Regions from separate parts of the Exiguobacterium sp. N4-1P genome, predicted to be linked through region 1. Evidence: riboswitches for the same ligand, from Rfam matches in the RefSeq annotation. Region 1 holds a riboswitch; each other region holds the start of a gene.

Region 1 (7,694 bases):
CGACCGATAAATCAAAACCGTTGACGGTCAGCGAAACGGTCAACCCGATTGCGATGATCGTCACAATCGAGATACTGCGCAAAATATTAATCAGGTTCGCGCCCTGTAAAAAGCTTGGTGCCGTCACGGCAAAAAAGACGATGAGTGCAAGGATTGCGAGGACGATCCCCCAGTCATTCAAAAAGCGTAACAACCGTTTACCGGATGCGTGTCGTTCCGTGTTTGGTTTTGATTCCGTCGTTGGTTCGTGAAGTACCTCGTTCATCAAGTCATCCCCCCTGTCGCATACAGCAGTAATTGGTCTTCCGTCGTCTCCGACGTATTCGTCTCGAACACGATTTTCCCGTCATACATGACATAAATCCGGTCCGTCACCGCCAGCAATTCATCGAATTCACTGGACGCATACAGAATCGCTTTTTGCTGTCCGGCCAGTTGATCGATCACGTCGAAGATTTCCCGTTTCGCCCCGACGTCGACACCTTTTGTCGGTTCGTCGAGCAGCAGGACCGCAGCATCGGCGAGGAGCCATTTGCCGATCGCGACCTTCTGCTGGTTCCCGCCGGATAAGCCTTCCACGCGTTGCGTTTCATCCGTTGATTTGATCGCCAATCGTTTGATGATAGCGTTGGCGGCAGTCCGTTCCTTTCCGGTTTGGACCCAACCGAACCGATTGACGAATTGTCTGAGACTTGCCGCGGTCATGTTTTGATAAATCGGATCCGTGACAAGGATGCCTTCTTTCCGGCGTTCTTCCGGGACCAGACCAATCCCGTGTCTGACTGCCTCGTGCGGCGACCGGATAGTCGCCGGTTCGCCGGCTATCCGAATCTGTCCCGCCACAGTCGGAGTCACTCCGAAAATCGTCTTACAGAGCTCGGTTTTTCCCGCTCCAATAAGTCCGGCAATTCCAATCACTTCACCTGCATGAACCGTCAATGACAGCTGATTGAGTTCACCCGGGACCATCACTTGATTGAGCTCGAGCAACGCTTGCCCGACGGTTCGGGTTTGCCGGTCCGTCTGTTGCAAACGTCTTCCGAGCATCTGTTCAACGATTGTCTCTTTCGTTTGCCCGGCTAATGCTTGGCGGGCGACAAGTTTTCCGTCACGCATGACGGAAATCGACTCACAGATTTCAAATAATTCCTGCAGGCGGTGTGAGATGAAAATCACGCCCAATTGTTCGCGTGTCGCGAGTTCCCTGATGATGCGAAACAAACGTTCCGTCTCCCGTTGACTGAGCGGCGCCGTCGGTTCATCCAGGATTAAAAAACGGCTGTCTTGAACGAGTGCCCGGGCAATCAAGACCAACTGTTTGTGGGCAAGGCGCAGTTCACTGACCCGTTGCCGGACATCAATCGAAGACTGGAGTTTCCCGAGCGCCTCCCGGGCAATCTGTTCCAACCGGCGTTGCCGGATGACCCCTTTGAGCTGTCCGTTCGTCAACAAATCGAGGCAAATGTTTTCCGCGACCGTCAAGTATGAAATCAATGCCGTATCGACTTCTTGGTAGACGATTTCAATTCCCGCCCGTTTCGCGGCACGCGGCGAATCGATCGTCAACGGCACACCTTCAAACGAAATCGTCCCGTCATACGCCGCATGCGCTCCCGCCAATACTTTCATCAGCGTCGACTTACCGGCGCCGTTCGCTCCGACGAGCGCATGAATTTCCCCGCGGCGGACGGAAAAGTCAACAGCATCAAGCGCTTTGACACCGGGGAATTCAATTGAAATCCCACGCATCTCGAGCCGGTTCGTCGCGTCCAGATGCGTCATTTCGCAGCATTCGCTTTCCGTAGTTTTTCCATCCACGGTTCATTGAATTTCTCGGATGTGCTCCAGCCCTTGATGATTGTATCGAGATTGTACATCGTCGTATCGGCTTTGAGCGCCTTTTGCTCGACTAATTTAGCGTCCAGATCAAAGCTGCCCGGTGTTTTTTCGCCGGCCAGTTTTTTCGCCAGCAGGCGCATGTCCGTCTGTCCGATCAAATGCGGATCAACGGCACTCGTCGACACCCAGTTGCTGCCATTCTCACGCATCAGGTTGATGTCCTGATTCGAGACATCGATTGAAATCAACGGGATTTCCTGACGTTTGTTGTCTTTTAAGGATTTATAGGCGCCTTTTGCGACTTCATCCCACGCTCCCCAGACGGCATCGATGCTTCCTTTCGGATATTTCGCGAGAATCGCGTTCATCTTCGTCGCGATATCGCCCTGGACATCCTGGAAATTCGTCGGTCCGACCGTTTCAAGCGTCTTGATTTTGCCGTCCGCTTCATACGTCTTATAGATTTCCTGACGGCGGTCAAGCGGTGCAAACCCCGGACCGAACCACAATTTGATGACCCGGACCGGCTTGTCGTCTTTCACTTTCGTCACTTCATCGAGTGAAAGTTCTGCCAGTTTGTGATCATCCTGGAATGTCTCCGTGATGCCTGTTAACGTCTGGTCCTTTTTCTTCGTCACCGTATCAAACGTCACGACCTGAATCCCTTTGTCGATCGCCGGTTTAATCATGTCGTAGGAATAATCTTCTTTTCCGTGCGAGATGATCAGTCCGTCATAATCCTGCTGAACGGCTTGCGCCACCAGTTCCTTGAACTTGACGTCATTGCCTTCGGAAATGAACATGTTGACCTTAAACCCAAGCGCCTCCCCTTCCGAACGGGCACCGTCTAAAAATTGTTTCGTATGATCATCGGACGCCAGATTGCGGATGACGGCAATCTTGATGTCGCCTTGGACACTTTCCGGCACACCGCTGATTTTTTTCGTCGGTGTCGCTTCACTATTGGCGCAAGCAGCCAGCAAGACCGCCGGTGCGAGTAAGAATGCTAATTTTTTCATCTCGATCTCTCCTGTCTGTTTAGATGACCTGTTGTCCAATCGCCTGTTCGATCGTTTCCACGCTCGGCCGTTCAATGACGCCGAGTTCCGTGATGATCGCCGTGATGAGCTCGTGCGGTGTCACGTCAAACGCCGGATTAAAGACCTTTGTTCCGGCTGGTGCCGTTACTTTCCCCGCCAGTTGTGTCACTTCACTAGCATCGCGTTCTTCAATTTCAATCTCGTCACCTGATAAACTCGTCACATCAAACGTCGACAGCGGTGCCGCGACATAAAATGGAATCCCGAAGGCACGTGCGAGTAACGCCAGCTGGAACGTCCCGATTTTATTGGCCGTATCCCCGTTACGGGTGATCCGGTCCGCGCCGACGATGATGGCGGTGATCTGCTTTTCCTTGATCGTATGCGCGACCATATTGTCCGTGATCAAGGTGACGTCAATCCCTGCCCGTTGCAGCTCCCATGTCGTCAAGCGCGCCCCCTGCAACAAAGGCCGGGTTTCCGACGCATAGACGGATAACGGGATGCCTTGTTCCTTCGCAAGATAAAACGGGGCCAGTGCCGTCCCGTACGCCGCTGTCGCAATCGATCCGGCGTTACAAATCGTCAACACCCGGTCTCCCGCTTGAAACAGCTCCAACGCATGCACACCGATTTGCCGTGACGTCTTGGCATCGGCTTCATAAAGGGCAATTACTTTTTGTTCCAGACGTTTCGGCAGTTCCTCGAGCGTTGTGCTCGAAAGGATAAGCTGATTGAGCGCATCGAGTACGTTCCGCAAATTGACGGCGGTCGGCCGGGTCGCCAGTAACTCCGCCGATACCGTCAACAGTTTTTGTTTGACCTCGTCAAGCGATCCCGTCGTCCGGAACGCTTCCTGCACGAGGACGAATCCACCGAACAGACTGATTGCCGGCGCCCCCCGGACACGAAGTTGTTTAATCGCCTCAACCGCTTGCGCCAAATCATGAATGACTTCGTACCGTTCTTCTTGCGGGAGACGGGTCTGATCAAGGATCTTTAAGCACGCCCGCTCATAGATGACACTACGGATAAACTCGCTCATCGGCTCAATTCCTCCGTCACGTCAAAATTCCGGAGATCGGTAAACGTCTTACATTCGCCGCGCCGTTTAATCAATGCCGTCCCGAGGCGTAACGCATGACGTTTCCGTTCAAGGCGCGTCGCAGCATCCGGAATTTGTTCCAAATCAGCGACCGGTGCCAAACCAATCGTCCGCCGGATCAGTTCACAACCGGCGAAACCGAGCGCGTCTTGGAGAATTGTACTGAGGACATCATCGACAAGCCCGGGTACCGTCCGGAAAGGTTCGACGGCTTCCCGTTCCCACAGTGCCGTGAACGTCGAAGCAAACGTCAGCCAGAACGTATCGATATCCTTCACCCGCTTCTCCCGCAACTCAGCATAGTTCGGATACGCCGCAAAGCAGAGGTGGGCAATGAACTGACCGACATCAAACCCGAACGGTCCGTAAAAAGCGAACTCCGGATCGATGATTTTCGTTTCGCCCGCCGAAGCAAAAATGCTTCCTGTATGTAAATCTCCGTGTAATAAGGCCTCCCCTTTCGTGATGAACAACGTTTCGAGCTTCGCGACTTCCCGCTTCAGTTTTTCGTCCTGCCAGAGCTGCTGTACGTCTGTTTCCAAGCCGCTCTCGATGTTGTTTGTTTCCGCGTCGTAAAACGGATCCGTAAAGATTAACTTTTCCGTAATGTCGCATAAATCCGGGTTGTAATAGTCACGTGCGACCTGTTTTTTTCCGACCGGACCGAGCGCAAAATCTGACGTGAAAAATAACGTCCGTGCCAAGTAAGAACCGACATGTTCTGCAAGGAGCGGGTAGGTTTCGCCTGCGAGCAATCCCGTCCGAACGATTTGCAGGTGCGACAAGTCCTCCATCACTGTATACGCTTCTTCATGACTCGCATGAAAGACCCGTGGAACGAATGGCGTCGCGTATTTTGCGAATTCCTTCAGTGCCAACTGTTCGATCCAGGCCCGCTCGAGTGACAAGGGCCAGCTTTCCCCGACGACTTTTGCATAAGGTAATGCCTGCTTCAAGATCAAACGTTCTTTCCCTGCCTGAATCCGAAAGACTAAGTTCAAGTTGCCGTCGCCGATTTCTTCTGCCGTCGCTTCTTCCTGTCCGATGAGTCCGAGTTCCCGGACACGTTTAATGGCGTCCTGTTCTGTAAATGCTTGATATGCCATCTTGCTTCCCCCTTCATTTCTACACAAAAAAACGCCGCTTTTCGTCATAGAAAAGAGGCGCGGGGTATCATCCGTCCTCTTATCTCTCAGACGAATGTCTGTTGGATGTAGCACCGTGCCGGATGGTCGGTTGCTGCGGCGTCTTCGGGCCAATTCCCTCTGCCAACTCACGATAAGAGTCATATGTGGTTGTTGTGTTCGATGTTGATTCGAATATTACGCCCGTCTTAAATCATCTGTCAATTCCAATTTTTAGTGAAAAACCATTTAAAAGACCGCCATCTATAGAAGCTGATTTCAAAAAAAATAAATTTTCAAAAAATTATTTGACATCACGTCCATCTCATGTAAAAATTGCAATTAGATTTCACAATTTCATCCAATTCTTATCAAGAGCAGACGGAGGGACGAGCCCTATGATGTCGCAGCAACCGACCAGTTGGCACGGTGCTAATTCTTGCAGCTAACACGCTGACAGATAAGAGTCCACGCGCAATTTTTCATGGTCTCTTGTCATTGACGAGGGACCATTTTTGTATTTTTTAACAAGGGAGAGACGACGATCATGGCGTACATTACCGCAACTTACCAACTCGGCGTGACCGATCAGTTACCAAAACGGGCAGAGCAAATCGCCCTCGGTCTGACGGTCGGCTCATGGACCGATTTGAATCACTTGGAACAACAACAGCTTGAATCCTTTAAAGGACAAGTCGTCCATACGGAAGAACACGACGGAAAAGGGTATGTCACGATCCGTTATCCGGAACACAACGTCTCACGAGACTTTTCGGCGATTTTGACGACCGTCTTCGGCAAGCTGTCACTCGACGGTCAAATCAAACTGACGGATCTTCAGCTTCCCGCTTCATTCACACCGGATTTCCCCGGTGCTAAATTCGGCATTGAGGGCGTCCGCCAATTGATCCAAGTCCATGATCGCCCCCTGTTGATGAGCATCTTCAAAGGCGTCATCGGACGGGATCTCGTTTTTTTACGGGAACAACTGGAAGCCCAGCTCGCCGGCGGGATTGATCTCGTCAAGGATGACGAAATCTTATACGACAATCCGCTGACACCGGCACTCGACCGGGCGCGGATTGGACGGGAAGTCCTCGATGCACACTATGAACGGACCGGTAAACGGGCCCTTTATGCGATTACATTGAGTGGTCCGGTCTTCCGCTTGAAAGAGCAGGCGAAACGACTGGTCGAAGCCGGAGCGACAGCCCTCCTGCTCAACACGTTTACATACGGGCTTGATGTCTTGCGGGAACTGGCAGCCGATCCGGAAATCCCGGTCCCGATCTTTAATCATCCGGCGTTGAGCGGTGCCTTGATCGCCAGTCCCGAGTACGGGATTGCCGCCCCGGTCCTGCTCGGAACGTTGCCGCGGATTGCCGGTGCCGACTTGACACTGTTCCCGTCGCCGTACGGGAATGTCGCCCTCGCCAAAGACTTGGCCCGCGGGATTGCCGTCGAAGCGACCCGAATCGGTGAGACCAAAACAATTCTCCCGGTCCCGTCCGCCGGAATCCACCCGGGTCTCGTCGCCCAGCTTGTTCGTGATTTCGGCGTCGATTCCGTCATCAATGCCGGAGGCGGTGTCCACGGTCATCCGCAAGGTGCTGCGGCCGGAGTCATCGCTTTCCGCCAGGCACTGGGCGCAGCACTGGCCGGCGAATCACTGACAAGTGCCGCCCACCGGCACGAGGAATTACGTGTCGCTCTCGATGCTTGGGGGATCACGAAATGACGATCCGGATTTTATGTGACTTTGACGGAACAGTAACGGAGCACGATAATATCATCGCCTTGATGCAGGAGTTCGCTCCGCCGGAAAAATTTGAACCGTTAAAACAAGGTGTGCTCGACCGGTCGCTCTCGATTCAATCCGGCGTCGGACAGATGTTTCAGCTGCTTCCGTCCAGTCAAAAACAGGACTACATTGATTTCTTGATGACACAGGCAGTCATTCGTCCCGGCTTCGACACCTTACTCGCTTTTGCCAAATCAAACGAGATTGATTTTTCCATCGTCAGCGGCGGGATCGACTTTTTTGTCCAGCCGATTCTTGCGGATGTACTGACGGACGAAGCGATTTATTGCAACGGCAGTGACTTCAGCCAGGAGACGGTTCGAATCGAATGGCCGCATGCCTGCGACGCGGCCTGTACAAATCAATGCGGCTGTTGCAAAACCTCGATCGCCCGGAAGCTGAAGCAGAACGGTGACACGATCATCGCGATCGGCGACTCCGTAACAGATTTTGAACTGGCTAAGCAGGCGGATCACGTTTATGCACGGGATTATCTGATCACGCTATGTGAACAGCACGGCATCCCGTATACGCCGTTTGAAAACTTTCATGACATATTGAATCATCTGCAGACAAAGGTGGTGTACACATGACCTTCTTAAAACGATATGAAGAATTACGTGCCGTCAAACAGGAACTTGCAGCACGCGACTGGTTCCCCGGCACAAGCGGCAATCTCGCCATCCGGACAGCCGATCAACCGACTGAATTTCTCGTGACGGCAAGCGGGAAGGACAAACGGCAGGATACACCGGACGACTTCGTCCATGTCGACGCGTCCGGTC
Region 2 (7,694 bases), 600 kb from region 1:
TCGATCGTGATCAAACAGATGCCACGCCTGTTCGATTGGAATCGCAAGTACTTTTTCTTCACGCCACGTCACCATGACACCACCTCCTTTTAGTTTAAAAATACCCTGATGTCCGTCGTTCTAACGCTCGACTCCGGCACAATCAGGGTATTTTTCTTACTTCAAGTGGTTTTTGATGTTCACTTCACGGTTTGACGTTCTAACGCATGACCAAGGAATGTTGCGAGTTCCAGCATCCCGAACTTCCCAGCTGCCGCTTCAGCGTCCGAATTGTAATTCGTATTCGTATTGACGTCGTACGTATAAATCGTCCCGTCTGCATCCTTGATGAACTCAATCCCGGCGACCGCGATTTTATTTTCTTGCAGGAACGCTTCATACTGGGCGATGATCGGGTCATCGAACCCGTCGACAATTTGGAATTTCATCGGTGTCTCTGCCGCCTCTTCTCCGACCGGGCAGAACAAATCATCGATGACACAAGCATCCGCGGGGCAGAGCTCGAATCCTTCCGACGTATCGACACGGACCGCATAGACGAACTTACCACCGACGAATTCACAACGCGTAATGTAGGGTTCAGGTGCTTGAATGTACTCTTGAATCAACGTGATGCCGTCGACCGGCTCATCGAATGTCGGTCCGTCAAGATACGTCTCGAGTGCTTCAATCGAGTGGAACAATTGAACGCCGAGTCCTTTACCGGCACGATTGTGTTTCGTGATGAACGACGATACTCCGATGTTTTGAGCGGCTTGGACGATTTGATCACGTCCGACGGCTGCCGTCGTTTTCGGAACACGGATACCTGCTTTTCGTAAGGCGGTGTATTGGTTGACCTTACTGACCTCGAGTCGTAACGCACGAGTTCCGTTGAAAACGGTCCGGTCATGTTCTTCGAGCCAAGCGAGGACCCCTTCCGTCAATTCTGGTGCATAGCGGTGCCCGCGCGTATGGGACGAGGCACTCATCCGGCTGTAAAAAACGCCTTCCGGTGGTGTTTCATCGAGTGGGACGACCCCTTCGTTGAGGTGCCACTGTTCATACGGTAAGTTGAGTTCCTCGAGTCGCTTGATTAAATGATCCGTCCATTCCTGATTTTCGTGTAAGATATGAATTTTCGTCATTTTAGTTGACCTACCTTTCGTTTCGCTTCGACGCGTGGCATGACCTCGCGGGCAAAGCGTTCCATTTCTTCGAGTTGCGGAGAAAATTGAAGCAAGAGCAATGTCACGCCGACTGCTTCAAATTCAAGAATCCGTTCTGCGATTTGATCCGGCGTCCCAATCAAGTTCGGACGCAGTCCCCGGTTTGAGACCGAATAGTCATTTCGTTTGACCTGTTGTTCGAGTTGCGATTTACTGACGAAGTCGTCATATCCGGCATATCCGGCACCGTCTTCCTTGACGTTCGTAATCCGGCGCCATTCTTCGAGCGCCGCTTCTTCCGTCTCGCGACAGATGATATAGGCCGCCAGTCCGAAACTCGCAAGCGGCTGTTTCCCGGTCACCGCGCGGCGGGTTTTCATATCCGTAATTTTCGTCGCGACTTCATCGACCGTTCCTCCATGCATGACATAGGCATCACAGTGATTGACGATCGTCTGTTTCCCCGTCTCACTCTCACCACCAGCGTAGAGCTTGATTTCGGGACGCTGAACGGGTTTCGGGTGAAGCTCTGCCCGTTCCAGCTGATAGTAGTCCCCATCAAAACTATAGGGTGATGCGTCCGCCCATAATCCTTTCATGACCGTCACGAATTCTTCCGTCCGGGCATATCGTTCGTCATGGGCTGTAAATATCCCATTGTACTGACGGGCTTCTTCCTCCCACCAGGCCGAGACGACGTTGAGCGTGAAGCGTCCATTACTCAGCTGATCGATGTTCGCCGCCATCTTTGCTGTCGTCGCCGGATTATGAAAACCGGGCCGGACGGCTGTCATGATTTCCAACCGTTCCGTTGTCGCCGCGATGGCCGCTGCCGTCGTCCACGCCTCAAGACTCGGTTCGGCTATTCCTTTAATGTCGTTTAAGTTCAATTCTGCAATCAATGTCGTAGAAAAGCCAATCCGTTCTGCCGTCTGTGCGACTTGTTTCGCATAATCGAATGTCGCTGGCATTTGTTCATCCTCGACGTTTCGTAACCAACCTCCGAAGATTGGTAACCAAAATCCGTATTCCATCCCCTGTGCCCCCTTTTTGCATAAAAAAATCGCTCTTTTCGTTTAGAAAAGAGCGACGAATGTCTACTGTCGGCTCTTATCTTCAAAGGAATAAATTCCTCTTGGAAGTAGCACCTTCCGCTCATGCGGGGTTGCTGAAGTGTCGTCGGGCCAGTCCCTCGACTTCTCGTGATAAGAATAATTGAAATTAGCGTACATCTTTTAGCAGAGTAAAGCAACCTTTAAACCTTCTTTTCCTATCGGAATTAAAAAACATTTGGAAAATCACTCTGTTTCTTGATACTTCTTTGTCTAGAAGCTAAAAACAGGAATTGCACATCGGTTTAAGATGGCAATCCCTGCTTTGTATGGTGCTGTTCAAAATCAATTCATTCTGGTGATACGAACGGTGAGTCATTGTGATTTGCATCCATCATGGCTGTCCGGTGACCAGTCGTCGAAACTTCTTCCCCACGCACGCGATCGTAGAACTTCGCGATTGTGACGCTGAAGTACGGGCCAATCCAGAGGAAACCGATTCCGATCGTAACAATTCCGAGCAAGAACCAACCGATGAACGAAAGGACGAGGAAAAACGCCTCTTTTTTGTGTCCATCCATCATTTGGCGTGAACGCGTAATGGCATCAAGGATGCCAATCGATGGTTCGTCCCGAATGATGTAATACGTCAACATGTAAGAGAATGACTTAATGATTCCTGGAATGATGAAAAGTAAGAACCATAGCCCTAAGAAAAAGGTTTGGACGATTGACACTCCAATGGCTTTCAAGAACATTTTGTACGGCTCAAACAAATCGGCGACTTTCGTCTGCTCGTCTCGGGCGACAGATAGGGCGAGCCATGACCATCCCATTGCAACCGGTAAGGTCAACACCGTCAAGAGCATACCAATCAAGTCGATAAATTGGAAATCCTCTTCGGGTGAGGACGCAAATCCGTTCGGAACGCCTTGAATGATTAAGAACAACAACATCATTAATGCCATGAAGCCCCATCGTCCCTGCAACGACTCGCGCGCTGCTAATTTTAATTGTTTTGACATCGAAAGATCCTCCTCAAAAATAAGTGCTACCTTTCTTTACGGTTTATTTTTGAGGAGGTTTCACTTTTTAACGCTCGTCTTTTAGTAAACGTTGGACCATTGCTTTTTCAAGTTGTTGCTGGCACGCCGTATACAAAGAGCGTCGTCCATCGAGTCGTTCAATCGCAAACGGAATATCGTGCTTTTTTGCTTGCACGAGAACATGTGCCGCTGCTGCGTGAGAAACCCGACTTTTGACGACGACGATCGCGTCCGTCTTTTTCGCGAGACAGGCGATTTTTTTCGCGGCTTGGGCGTCACCGCCAAGATGGATTAATTCGACTCCCGTCTCCGCAAAGAAGTCGCGGTAGACGGCGCGCTGTTGCTCATTACCGACGATGACGAGACGCATGCCGTCGTAGGAAGCAAAATCGAGTGCCGTTTTATCGACGAATTCGATTGGTTGACCGGGTAACGTCGTCGTATCGAGGCGTTCGAGCTGATGGGCTTTTTTCTCCCGGAGGCGCCGCTCTTTTTTGACTTTCTTCGCCTTCGGTTTCCGTTGCATCATCTTGTCGTAGCGTCCTGTTTTCGCCTGTTTATTTGCAGGTGACGCAGTGGCGGACTCGGGCGAACCATTCGATACGTCGCGTGCCGGTAATTCCGTCATGGTCGGTACTTCATAATGAAATGCGTGTTTCCAAACAATCGTCAATGTCTCCGGATGACCTTTCCACATGACGAGGTCGACGAGTTGACCTGCTTTCAGTTGGAAGAACCGCATGTCTTCGAGTGGTGTCGTGTAATAGAACGGTTTTCCCGTCTCATCTTGCAGTGGACCGTCAATCGTCGCTTCGATGATGCCATGGTTCTTGACGATACACTTTTCAAAAACGATTCGCTCTGCAAGTGGTTTTACTTGATCCGTCGCGACGACGGCTAAGATTTCAAGCGACGTCCGGCGCTCATCTTGATGTAGGACTTGGACACGGACTTCCATCCCATGCTCCAGGTTCCAGTCACGGATTTCTGTTTCTGAGACATGACTGTTTGGCCATTCCCGTAACGAGCCGCCCTTTAATTGCCGTTCGAACGTATAGGAATACCGTTGTTCGACAGTCCGTTCAACTTCTTCCTTCCGTTCCTGGATCATTTTGATCGGGAGGCTAGATGGTGTTTCCGGACATTCTACTAGTTTCGTCGTTGTTTGACGTGGCGCGTAGTACTGCGACAGCTGGACCCATTCATCGATTCCGTTGATTTCTTCAAGTAACAAACCCCAGTCGTCTGCTGTCTCGACGATGTTCAGTTTGCTTGTAACTAACTCCTTCGCTCGTTCGATTACGTGATGCATCATGTTAAAAACCCCTTTACTATTTTTTTAAACTATAGCAAGGTCAAGATGCTTCACCCGTGTAAAAAAACAACCGGGTATTTTTTTATTACGGGTTACGATTTAACTTCGACTGCGGAGTCGCCACTTCGGTATTTTTCGACGACGACAATCAAGACGGTAATGATGACGAGTAAGAACCAAGACGATAATTTGCCAAAATCGACAAGTGCCCAGCCCTCTTGCTGATGCGGATAGACCCAGCCCTTAAAAAAGGTGACGATGTTTTCCGCCAGCCAAATGAACCAGGCAATTAGTAAAAATGATAAGACAAGCGGGAGACGGTAAACCGTATCCTCTAGTCGGAAGTAGACCCACGATTTAAAGAAGACGACGATGACGAGTCCCATCAAGAACCACCGTAAATCGAGCATCCAGTGGTGCGTAAAAAAGTTTAAGTAAATCAAACTCCCGACAGCAAGTGCGAGGGTCGGACGTGGAAAGGACGTAAACCGAAGATCAAGTCGCCGAAACGCCTGACAGATGTAACTCGCGACACTGGCATACATGAAACCTGCGTAGAGCGGAACACCAAACACTTTCGAAACAGCGTCTTCCGGATAACTCCACGAGCCGACGTGGACTTTAAACAGCTCAAGTCCTAATCCGATGACGTGAAAAATAAGAATCAGCTTGAACTCTTCTTTCGTTTCATAACGAGTCACGAGTAAGGCGACTTGGACGAACAGACACCACAGTAACAGGATGTCATAACGGGCAATCGGTTCACTCGGCAAATAACGTGATAAGGCGAGTGCAGCAAAGATGGCTACTGGAAAGATACAACAGAGCGCTTCAAGATATGTAAAACGGATGAGATGGCGGATCAATCGCATCGACGTCCCTCCTCTTCTTTCTTTAAGTATACGAGACGTTCGCCGTACCTCCCTCCTTCTCAAGTTGGACATTCGACAATTTGTTGCTTCTGCTTTAGTCCACGAACGTGATACAGTTAACGAATACGTATCTTATTGAATCGAGGTGACACGCAACGATGTTCAAACGTTTCCATACGTCCTGGTTGCTGCGCGCAACGTTGAAGTGGTTCTTATTTTTAAGCGGTCTCTTTTTACTCGCCGTCGGTTCCTCCATCATGATCACCGCTAACCTCGGTGTCTCGACTTGGGATGTCCTGCATCTCGGTCTTCAAAACAAAACACCTTTGTCAGTCGGGACGGTCATTCTTCTCGTCGGTCTGCTGCTCGTCCTCGTCAAATACTTACTCGACCGGATTCGACCGCAAGTCGGGACACTCGTCAATGCAATTTTCGTCGGTGTCTTCATGAACCTCGTACTTGGTTCTCATTTGCTTCCGTCGTTTTCAGCTGTCTGGCTAAACGCTGTATGGCTCATCTTCGGTATTTTCATCATCGGCATGGGGGCAGGACTTTACGTCGCCGTCGGATACGGCGCCGGTCCACGTGACGGATTGACCTTGACGTTAGCGGATCGTTTCGGAACCTCAATCCGGATGATGCGGACAATCATGGAGATAACGGCATGTGGTCTCGGTTGGTTACTCGGTGGCCCCGTCTTTTTCGGGACCATCCTCTCGATCTTTTTGATTGGACCGTTTCTTCAATTTTGGTTAGTCTATTTCCGCCGGATGATTGCCGCAATCGATGCTGGGGTCGTTCGACCGAACGAACAAAAAATCAGCTGAGCCGCCTGACTCGATATCGTTTCGAAAGAAATGGTATCTTTTTTTGTGGATGAAGCAGATTAGTTGCACCTGTAAAAAATACACGTTATATTCGTTTACATATCAATCTTTGATACGTCAAAGGTTTCTTGGGACGAAGGGAAGGATGTGATGATTTGAGTATTTCTTGTACGGAAAAAGGACGCCTCATTTATGCGCTCGTCTCGGTCAATAAGACGATTGCGCAAAAATTTGATTTATGTACAGATGGCTTCAGTCAGACTCGGATGGACTTACTAGCCCAACTCGAGGTCGGAAAGACAATTAGTCAAAAAGAATTGCAGCAACGCGTCAATGTCGACAACGCTGCCGTGACGCGACATTTAAAACATCTCGAAACGAACGGAATGATTCAACGTGTCCGTTCTGAGAGCGATAACCGTGTCATCCTCGTCTCATTAACTGCAGAGGGTGCCACGCGTATCACACAATTGCGCCAGCAAAAAGATGACTTCTTGGAAAGTCTGTTAACCGGCTTTACTGAAGAAGAACAAGATCAACTCGCACAAATGATTCAGCGCATTGAAGATAACGCGTTAACATTACCTAAAACTACTGCACGATAAAAAAGGAGAGCTTACTCATGACAACACAAACATCTACTGACTTTATGGAAATCGTAAAAGGCCGTCGTTCAATCCGCAACTACGACACGGACGTAAAAATCTCAAAAGAAGAAATGACACAAATTCTTGAAGAAGCAACACTCGCACCGTCTTCAGTCAACATGCAACCATGGCGTTTCCTCGTCATCGACAGCGAAGAAGGAAAAGCGACGCTCGCTCCACTCGCGAAGTTCAACCAAGTCCAAGTCGAGACATCATCTGCTGTCATCGCTGTCTTCGGTGACATGAACGCCATCGATCAACTCGAAAACATTTACGATACGGCCGTCGCACAAGGACTTATGCCGCAAGAAGTCCGCGATCGTCAAGTTCCGGCAATCAAAGGTATGTATGAAAACGTTCCTGCTAGTGCACTTAAAGACAGCATCTTGATCGACTCAGGTCTTGCTTCCATGCAATTGATGCTCGTCGCTCGCGCACACGGTTACGATACGAACCCGATCGGTGGATACGAAAAAGATCAAATCGCTGAAGCTTTCGGCATGGATAAAGATCGTTATGTACCAGTCATGCTCCTTTCAATCGGGAAAGCTGTTGATGCAGGATACCCATCAGTCCGTCTTCCAATCAACGATATCGCAGACTGGAAATAAGTTCGATTCGCTTCATCAAAAAATAGAGAACACAACAAGGGAGATTGAATACTATGACAACTCAAACAACTACTGACTTTATGGAAATCGTAAAAGGCCGTCGCTCAATCCGCAACTACGACACGGACGTAAAAATCTCAAAAGAAGAAATGACACAAATTCTTGAAGAAGCAACA
Region 3 (7,694 bases), 1.0 Mb from region 1:
TATTTCTTTGATCAATATGATAAAAATCGCGTCAAAGCAACACTGGCGATTCCGAAGGACGTCGAAGCGAAAAAAGAAGGGTTCTACGGTGCTGCTTCAAAAGCGTTGCGAACGACGGATGAGAAGTTGATGTTACGCTTGATGAACTGGGAACGTGCCGAGTACAAGAAACCTGCATTGTCGCCGTATACAGCATTAAAACCGGTCACGCGCGGACACAGTGAAAACATGGCGGAGAATAACTTTTTCTCGCATACGGATCCTGAAGGCCGTGACCCGTTCGACCGGATGAAGGTAGAAGGCATTCGCTTCTCGATGGCGGGTGAAAACTTATCGATGGGGTATCCGAATGTCTTCGCTGCCCACTGGGGATTGATGAACTCAAAAGGGCATCGTGAGAACATCATGCAAAGCGGCTTCAAACAAGCGGATGTTGGAGTGGCGTTTAGAAAAGATGCACCGTACTTTACGATTAACTTTAGAACACCGTGAAAATAGCACGAACTAAAGTAAAGCCTAGGTTCTCGTCAATGGGAATCTAGGCTGTTTAATTTGTCTTGCATTCCGGGTGAAGGAGTTTACTGGGTGAAAAAGATTCCTGCTTCCCGTGCTTTCCTCGGGCGAGGCGCAAGCCGTTGCCCCTTTCCCTTACAGGTCAAGGTGCAGGGTCTCGCCTGCCTCTGACAGCGCAAGCGAGCTTTGCGCTTTTTCCCGTAGGAGTCACGATGAAGTGAATCTTTTTTAGCTTTTCTATATAGAAGGAAATACTAGAAAGCCTGTGATGCGTCGCGTTTCCTGACACGAATCGCTTTCGAGCGAAAGAGCAAGCAAGCGCGACCCTGCAGTGAAACGAAGCGGCGTGAAGGCTTGCCGCTCGGAGACGATTTGGGAAGGATGGGCGACGCATTCTACGAATCAGAAAATATGTGGTGTCAGTCGGTGGAAATGAATGTTAAGAGGCGAAAAGATTCCTGCTTCCCGTGCTTTCCTCGGGCGAGGCGCAAGCCTTGCGCTTTTTCCCGTAGGAGTCACGATGAAGTGAATCTTTTTTAGCTTTCTAATGGAAGAAGACCTGAGAAAGGCTGCGATTCGGGAAGGGGGAGCGACGAGTAACAGAGATACTATCGAAAAAACGGACGGCCCACCCCTGTTATTGAAAGGAGGTGGAGCCGTCCGGTTTTTTATGGCGTTTATTCTTTTGAGAAGTGGCGAGAATAAGGTCTTTCCGTAAAAGTGACACTTCTGCTCAATTCGCCCAGTCTGGTTTGCTGAATCCTTTGAATGATTTTTCGATCACTTCATTAAAATCATCCGATTTGACGACAGCGGTTAAGTCTTTGGCCAGTTGTTTGTCTTCGTCACTTGTCTTAACAGCGACTAAGTTGCGGTACTGCTCGTTCATCGTCTCGAGTGCGAGTGCATCGAGTAAGTCGAACTTCGCAGCAAGTGCGAAATTTCCGGGAACAGCTGAAATATCAACACTTTCGACAGCGCGTGGGAGCTGAGCGGCTTCAAGCGGTTTGATGACGAGTTTCTTTGGATTTTTGATGATGTCCTTTTCTGAGACGGTCAATGGATCGGTATCTGCTTTTAGTTCAATCCAACCTTGATCCGCTAACAGGTTTAAAGCACGTGCCTGGTTCGTCGGGTCATTGGGTGTTGCGACTTCAGCACCTTCTTTGACATCGTCCAACGTTTTATAGGACTTGCTGTATAATCCCATCGGTGCGGTTGGGACGGTGATCAGCCCTGTGAGATCGAGATTTTTTTCTTTCGCAAACGTTTTTAAATAAATTGAATGCTGGAACAGGTTGGCATCGATATCACCGCTCCCGAGGGCAAGGTTCGGTTGAATGTAATCACTGAATTCGACGATTTCGACGTTGTAGCCTTTCTTTTCGAGTCCCGGTTGAATCGCTTCTTTGACCATATCGCTATACGGACCACTCGTCGCCCCGATTTTGATGGACTTCGTTTCTTCATTTGCACTGCTGTCACCGCATCCGGCTAAGATGCTTGCTCCTAATAATCCTGTTGCTAAAAAGGCATAGCGTTTTTTCATCGTAATCTCTCCCTTGCGTTCTCTATTTGTAAGTTATCGTTTATCGGCGACACGTGCGAACCGGTTGCCGAGTGCCTGAATGACTTGAATGATGACGACAAGCACGACGATCGTCATGATCATGACGACGTTATCGTACCGATAATAACCGAACCGGATCGCGAGGTCACCAATTCCGCCGCCACCGACGATCCCTGCCATCGCTGAGAATCCGATCAGGCTGATCAAGGTCAACGTCAAGCCTTGAATGATTCCGGGCAATGCTTCCGGAAGGAGAACACTGATAATGATGCGAAGCGGTTTCGCCCCGCACGCTTCTGCTGCTTCAATCAAACCGGGTGGAATCTCACGGAGTGAGGTTTCGACGAGTCGGGCGAGAAACGGAATCGCGGCGACGCTCAAGCTGACCGAGGCGGCGGCAGGACCGATCGTCGTCTTCGTGATGAGTTGCGTCAATGGAATCAAAGCAACGAGTAGGATGATGAATGGTAACGAGCGGACGATGTTGATGGCGAAGTCCAACGTCGTTCGAATGAAGACGTTTTGGAAAAAGAGTCCGCGGTCGGTGATGAATAATAAAATCCCGAGTGGAATTCCGATGATGATGGCGAAGGCGAGTGAAATGCCGACCATGAAGGCCGTCTCTCCGAGTGCTTTCGTTAAGTCAGGGAGTATGGTCGTAAACCGGTCAAGCGACATCTTGAATCACCTCGATTGCGTGCAACTGTCCCTCGAGCCAGGTTAAGGCACGATTCACGTGCAGTGTCGGTCCCGTCAAACTGACGATTAAGACGCCAAACGCGACGTCCTGAATGTAGTCGACCTTCCCATGCAGGATGCTGACTGCGATATCGAATTGTTTGATGGCTTCAGATAAGGTACTCTCACTTGTTTTTTCACCCGTGAACTGAAGTCGAATGACTTTGCCGGGTGTCGTCCGTAAAATCCGTTCCGGCAACTCGATTTGGAGTGCCGTATCGACGTAATGTTTTGTGACCGGATGTTCGGCTTGACTAAATATGGCGTAAGTCGAAGCGACTTCGACGACTTCACCGTGCGCCATGACGGCGACGCGGTGACAAATTTGTTTGACGACGTCGATTTCGTGGGTGATGAGGATGATCGTCAAACCGAGCCGGGCGTTCAAATCTTTCAGTAAATCGAGAATCTGGAGCGTCGTCACCGGATCGAGCGCTGAGGTCGCTTCGTCACAGAGTAAGATGTTTGGATTGTTGGCGAGCGCTCGTGCGATGCCGACGCGTTGTTTTTGTCCACCACTGAGTTGGCTCGGATAGTTCGTCTCGAATCCTTCGAGTCCGACGAGTGCCGTTAATTCTTGAATCCGTTTCGGGAACTCACGTCGTTTGACACCGGCAGCCTTTAAGGCGAACGCGATATTGTCGGCAACGGTGCGGGACTGAATCAGTTGAAAGTGTTGAAAGATCATACCGACCCGGAGACGGAGTTTGCGGAGAGACGTTTTGGAGACACGTGATAGATTGGCTCCGTCTACTATGACCGTACCGCTCGTCGGTGTCTCGAGTCCGTTAATCAACCGTAAGAGTGTACTTTTTCCGGCGCCGGATTCACCGATGATGCCGAAGATTTCCCCTTGTTCAATCGTTAAGTTGACATCGTTTAATGCAAAAATCGGTGTACGGTCACGGACAAATTGTTTTGTGATGTGTGCGAACTCAATCATGATGTTTCCCTCCCGATACAAAAAAATCGCTTTTTTCCAGTTAGAGAGCAACCAGAAAAAAGCGACGAAGTGTAGAATTTCGTAACTTATCTCTCAGAACAAAAGAAGTTCTGTAGGATGTGGCACCGTTCCATTACTGGTGGTTGCCGGACGTCGTTGGGCCTAATCCCTCGGTCGCTCTCGATAAGTAGCTATGCTGTTGGGATTTACTTTAACGGAAATGATTCCCATCTGTCAAACGTTTTTTCAGAATTATTCGGCAACGGCGGTTTGGAAGAGCTGAAGGGTCCCGATTCGCTTGACAGCCTCGACGAGTCGGTCGACATCGGCAATCAGACTGATCCGGACGTAACCTTCACCGTATGTACCAAAGAAATGACCCGGTGTCACGGCGACATGCGCTTCGTCGAGCAGGTGATCGGTGAAGCTTTGGGACGTGAAGCCGGACGGAACAGGGAGCCAGACGAAGAACGAACCGCCGGGAACCGGTCCGTCCCAGCCGATTTCGTTTAATGCACCGAACAACGCATCGCGTCGCGTCTCATACAAGGCGCTCAGTTCACGGACACATGTCTGATCGCTTGAAAGTGCGACCGTCGCTGCATGCTGGATCGGTGTGAAGGCACTGACGTAAAGGTGTTCCTGGTATGTTTCGATGCTCGCGATGACGGACGGATTACCGATTGCAAAGGCAATCCGGAAGCCGGACATGTTGAACCGTTTAGAGAGTGAAAACAACTCAATCCCGACATGCTTAGCGCCTTCCGTCTGGAGGAAACTCCGCGTCGGACCATCGAAACTGATCCCGCCGTACGCTAAGTCATGGACGACGCAAATGTCATGTGCATCAGCGAACGCGACCGTTTGTTCAAAAGCCGCTGCCGTCGCTGTCGCACCGGTCGGATTACTCGGATAGTTGAGGAACAACATCCGGGCTCGTTCGACGTCAAGCGAATCGAGGAGATCATAGTCAGGCAAAAAGCTATTTTCAGCGAGAAGCGGAAGCGTGATCGGATACGCACCGGCAAGTGCTGCGCCTGATAAGTAATCCGGGTAACCTGGATCCGGGACGATGACCCCTTCACCGGGATTGACGATCGTCTGCGGAAGGGCGACGATGCCGGCCTTGCTTCCGAGTAAAATCGCGACTTCTGTCGCCGGATCAACCGACACGCCAAATTCTGATTCATAAAAATTAGCGACGGCCTGTTTTAAGAAATCATGTCCGCGAAACGGCGGGTATTGGAGATTACTTGCATCATCGATGGCTTGTTTTAAAGCATCGAGAATATGTACGGGTGTCGTTTGGTCCGGTGTTCCTTGACCTAGCGTGATGACGTCGTGTCCTGCGGCTTTGACGGAACCGATCCGTTGGGCAAGTTCTGCGAAGACGGGATCGGGCAAGCGATCGATGGCGATCGATGGGGCGAAATGTTTCATCTCTGTTCCTCCTTCAGGTATTGTCGTCAAGAATAGCGAATTTTCAGTCAAAATGAAAGAGGTTTTTTAAAATTCCTTAAAAATTAGAAGAACATTCCAATTTCAGACGATGTTCTTGATACACTAGACAAGTAATCGATTGACTACTAGACGGGAGATGGAAAAGATGAATCGGACCTGGTGGAAAGAAGCCGTCGTTTATCAAGTGTACTGGCGGAGTTTTAACGACTCGAATGGAGACGGGATGGGGGACTTGCGGGGCGTGATTGAAAAGCTCGACTACATCGCCTCACTGGGGGTGGATGTCATTTGGCTTAACCCCTGTTATACATCACCTGATATCGACAACGGTTACGACATCGCTGACTATTACGGCATCATGGAGAAAGCCGGCACGATGGCAGATTTGGACCAGCTGATTGAATCGGCGCATGCGCGCGGCTTAAAAATCATTCTCGATCTTGTCGTCAATCACACAAGTAATCAACATCACTGGTTTGAGGAGTCGCGCCGTGATCAAACGAATGATAAGTCAGATTGGTACATTTGGCATGACGGGGAAAAAGGAACACCACCAAACAATTGGCGGTCGTATTTTGCGCCGAGTCCATGGACATGGGATGAAGGACGGCAACAGTACTATTTTCATTCGTTTGCGTCAGAACAACCTGATTTGAACTGGGAACAGCCTGCCGTCCGTCAAGCTGTCTACACGATGATGCGATGGTGGATTGACCGAGGCATCGATGGTTTCCGGATGGATGTCATTAACTTGATTAAAAAACGAGCGGCGTTTGACGATGTGGAGGATCCGTTTGACTTGTCCTACTTAGGCAATCAACCGGGAGTCCATGAATTTTTACAGGAGATGCATCAGGAAGTTCTTGCGGGGAAAGACTTGTTTACGGTCGGGGAGATTCCGTTTGTCGGTCCCGAAGACGGGCTGTTATATGTCAGCGAAGAACGTCAGGAGTTACAGACGTTGTTTCATTTCGAAGTCGCCGATGACATGGAAGAAATGGACCTGCTGCGGTATAAACAGATTCAAAAACGGTGGTATGATGCGCTGTACCCGAAAGGCGTCGCTTCACAATTTTTGAATAATCACGATCATACAAGACAAGTCACGCGCTTCGGTAGCGAGTGCTATCGTGTCGAGAGCGCCAAGTTACTCGGCTTGATGCTACACACGTTACCGGGTATCCCATATGTCTATCAAGGAGAAGAAATCGGGATGACGGGTATTCGTTTCTCGGATGCTTCTCTGTACCAAGACGTCGCCTTCCGTAATCGTTACGAGGAGCGCGTCGCAGCGGGAGAGCCGAGTGGCACTGTCTTGTCATCGATGCAGCTACGGGCGCGGGATAATTCGCGGACACCGATGCAATGGGATGATAGCCGGGCAGGCGGATTTACGACAGGGGAACCATGGATGACGGTCAATCCGAACTATAAAACAATCAACGTGCAGGCAGCTGAACAGGATCCGCAATCGGTTCTCGTGTTTTACCGGGAGTTGATTCAATTACGAAAAGAACATCCTGTCATGGTGTATGGCGTGTATCGTGATTTGGCGATTCAGGATCCTTATCTTTACGTATATGAACGGGAATTCGAAGGGGTGACGTGGCGAATCGTCTTGAACGTCCATGATGAACAGGTCGAAACGACATTCGCCTTACCGAATGAACAGTTACTTCTCTCGAACTATGAAGAGAGTGCAAGTAAGATCTTGCAGCCCTATGAGGCACGCCTGTACCAAACGAGTCGGTGAAATAGTGAAGGGTCTCATCTTAGGAAAATACAAGAAAATGACACGCTAGAAAAGTGCCGTGGTTTTGAGGAACATTCTGATCGAGGGTCATGACAAGAGCTAGGTCCCGCTGATTTCGAACGGGCTGATGAAAAAAGAAGGAGCTGACTCAAGAGTCGCTCCAATATCAATCAGAGTGACAGACGGTTTTGTTATCCTCACCGCGAATCGCGCTACCTTTTCCCACAGGGGTCGAGGATGAATATTCCCGTCCTCCATTAAGCAAATGGCCGATGACCCACTTTTGACGGGATCATCGGCCATATCTATACAAATGTTTATTGTTTCAGATAGTTGAGTGTTTGACTGAGATACGTATGGAAAAGTCCTGATTCCTTTTAATCGAGAGTGGTTCCCGCTTTTGAGTCAGACCCTTTGAGCGTGTAGAAAAACGTGTGCGAGAAGTGAATACGCTATGTCTAGATGCGATCAGTTCCTCGTCTCGTCTTCAAAGCGACAGGGGCGCGAACGATTGCTTTTTTCGGTTTAATGCGATTCAAGACGGATTGCGCTCTAAATCGGCTGCATGAATTGTCTATACTTACGCTTTTACCTCCCGCACTTCCTGCTTTTTAAGCAAGGTAAAGGGTTCGGTAGATTGTTGTGGGATCAGCGTTTTAACAATTGTTCAAACCGATCGACAGCTTCACGCATTTCATAGCTCGGTGCGAGAACGA

The links. A riboswitch is a leader RNA that binds a small molecule or an ion and turns the genes downstream of it on or off. The one in region 1 is predicted to bind S-adenosylmethionine.
Region 2: linked by a shared signal. The riboswitch ahead of A0126_RS14490 (LLM class flavin-dependent oxidoreductase) and the one ahead of mtnK (S-methyl-5-thioribose kinase) in region 1 are both predicted to bind S-adenosylmethionine.
Region 3: linked by a shared signal. The riboswitch ahead of A0126_RS12490 (methionine ABC transporter ATP-binding protein) and the one ahead of mtnK (S-methyl-5-thioribose kinase) in region 1 are both predicted to bind S-adenosylmethionine.

The regions. Positions count from the first base shown of each region.
Region 1 covers NZ_CP022236.1:397,085-404,778, reverse strand. The annotation lists gene A0126_RS02160 (ABC transporter permease) at 1-265, opposite strand, end outside; gene A0126_RS02155 (sugar ABC transporter ATP-binding protein) at 265-1,782, opposite strand; gene A0126_RS02150 (sugar ABC transporter substrate-binding protein) at 1,779-2,858, opposite strand; gene mtnA (S-methyl-5-thioribose-1-phosphate isomerase) at 2,878-3,924, opposite strand; gene mtnK (S-methyl-5-thioribose kinase) at 3,921-5,090, opposite strand; SAM riboswitch class I at 5,167-5,269, opposite strand; SAM riboswitch class I at 5,474-5,575, shown strand; gene A0126_RS02135 (2,3-diketo-5-methylthiopentyl-1-phosphate enolase) at 5,656-6,846, shown strand; gene A0126_RS02130 (2-hydroxy-3-keto-5-methylthiopentenyl-1-phosphate phosphatase) at 6,843-7,502, shown strand; gene A0126_RS02125 (methylthioribulose 1-phosphate dehydratase) at 7,499-7,694, shown strand, end outside.
Region 2 covers NZ_CP022236.1:2,830,882-2,838,575, forward strand. The annotation lists gene A0126_RS14480 (SRPBCC family protein) at 1-75, opposite strand, end outside; gene A0126_RS14485 (ATP-grasp domain-containing protein) at 180-1,127, opposite strand; gene A0126_RS14490 (LLM class flavin-dependent oxidoreductase) at 1,124-2,182, opposite strand; SAM riboswitch class I at 2,256-2,360, opposite strand; gene A0126_RS14495 (DUF975 family protein) at 2,551-3,225, opposite strand; gene A0126_RS14500 (DUF2325 domain-containing protein) at 3,293-4,561, opposite strand; gene A0126_RS14505 (DUF817 domain-containing protein) at 4,654-5,433, opposite strand; gene A0126_RS14510 (YczE/YyaS/YitT family protein) at 5,592-6,260, shown strand; gene A0126_RS14515 (MarR family winged helix-turn-helix transcriptional regulator) at 6,416-6,865, shown strand; gene A0126_RS14520 (nitroreductase family protein) at 6,883-7,518, shown strand; gene A0126_RS14525 (nitroreductase family protein) at 7,572-7,694, shown strand, end outside.
Region 3 covers NZ_CP022236.1:2,429,228-2,436,921, reverse strand. The annotation lists gene A0126_RS12505 (CAP domain-containing protein) at 1-492, shown strand, start outside; gene A0126_RS12500 (MetQ/NlpA family ABC transporter substrate-binding protein) at 1,247-2,062, opposite strand; gene A0126_RS12495 (methionine ABC transporter permease) at 2,096-2,761, opposite strand; gene A0126_RS12490 (methionine ABC transporter ATP-binding protein) at 2,751-3,764, opposite strand; SAM riboswitch class I at 3,848-3,954, opposite strand; gene A0126_RS12485 (aminotransferase class I/II-fold pyridoxal phosphate-dependent enzyme) at 4,017-5,204, opposite strand; gene A0126_RS12480 (alpha-glucosidase) at 5,371-6,978, shown strand; gene A0126_RS12475 (MBL fold metallo-hydrolase) at 7,627-7,694, opposite strand, start outside.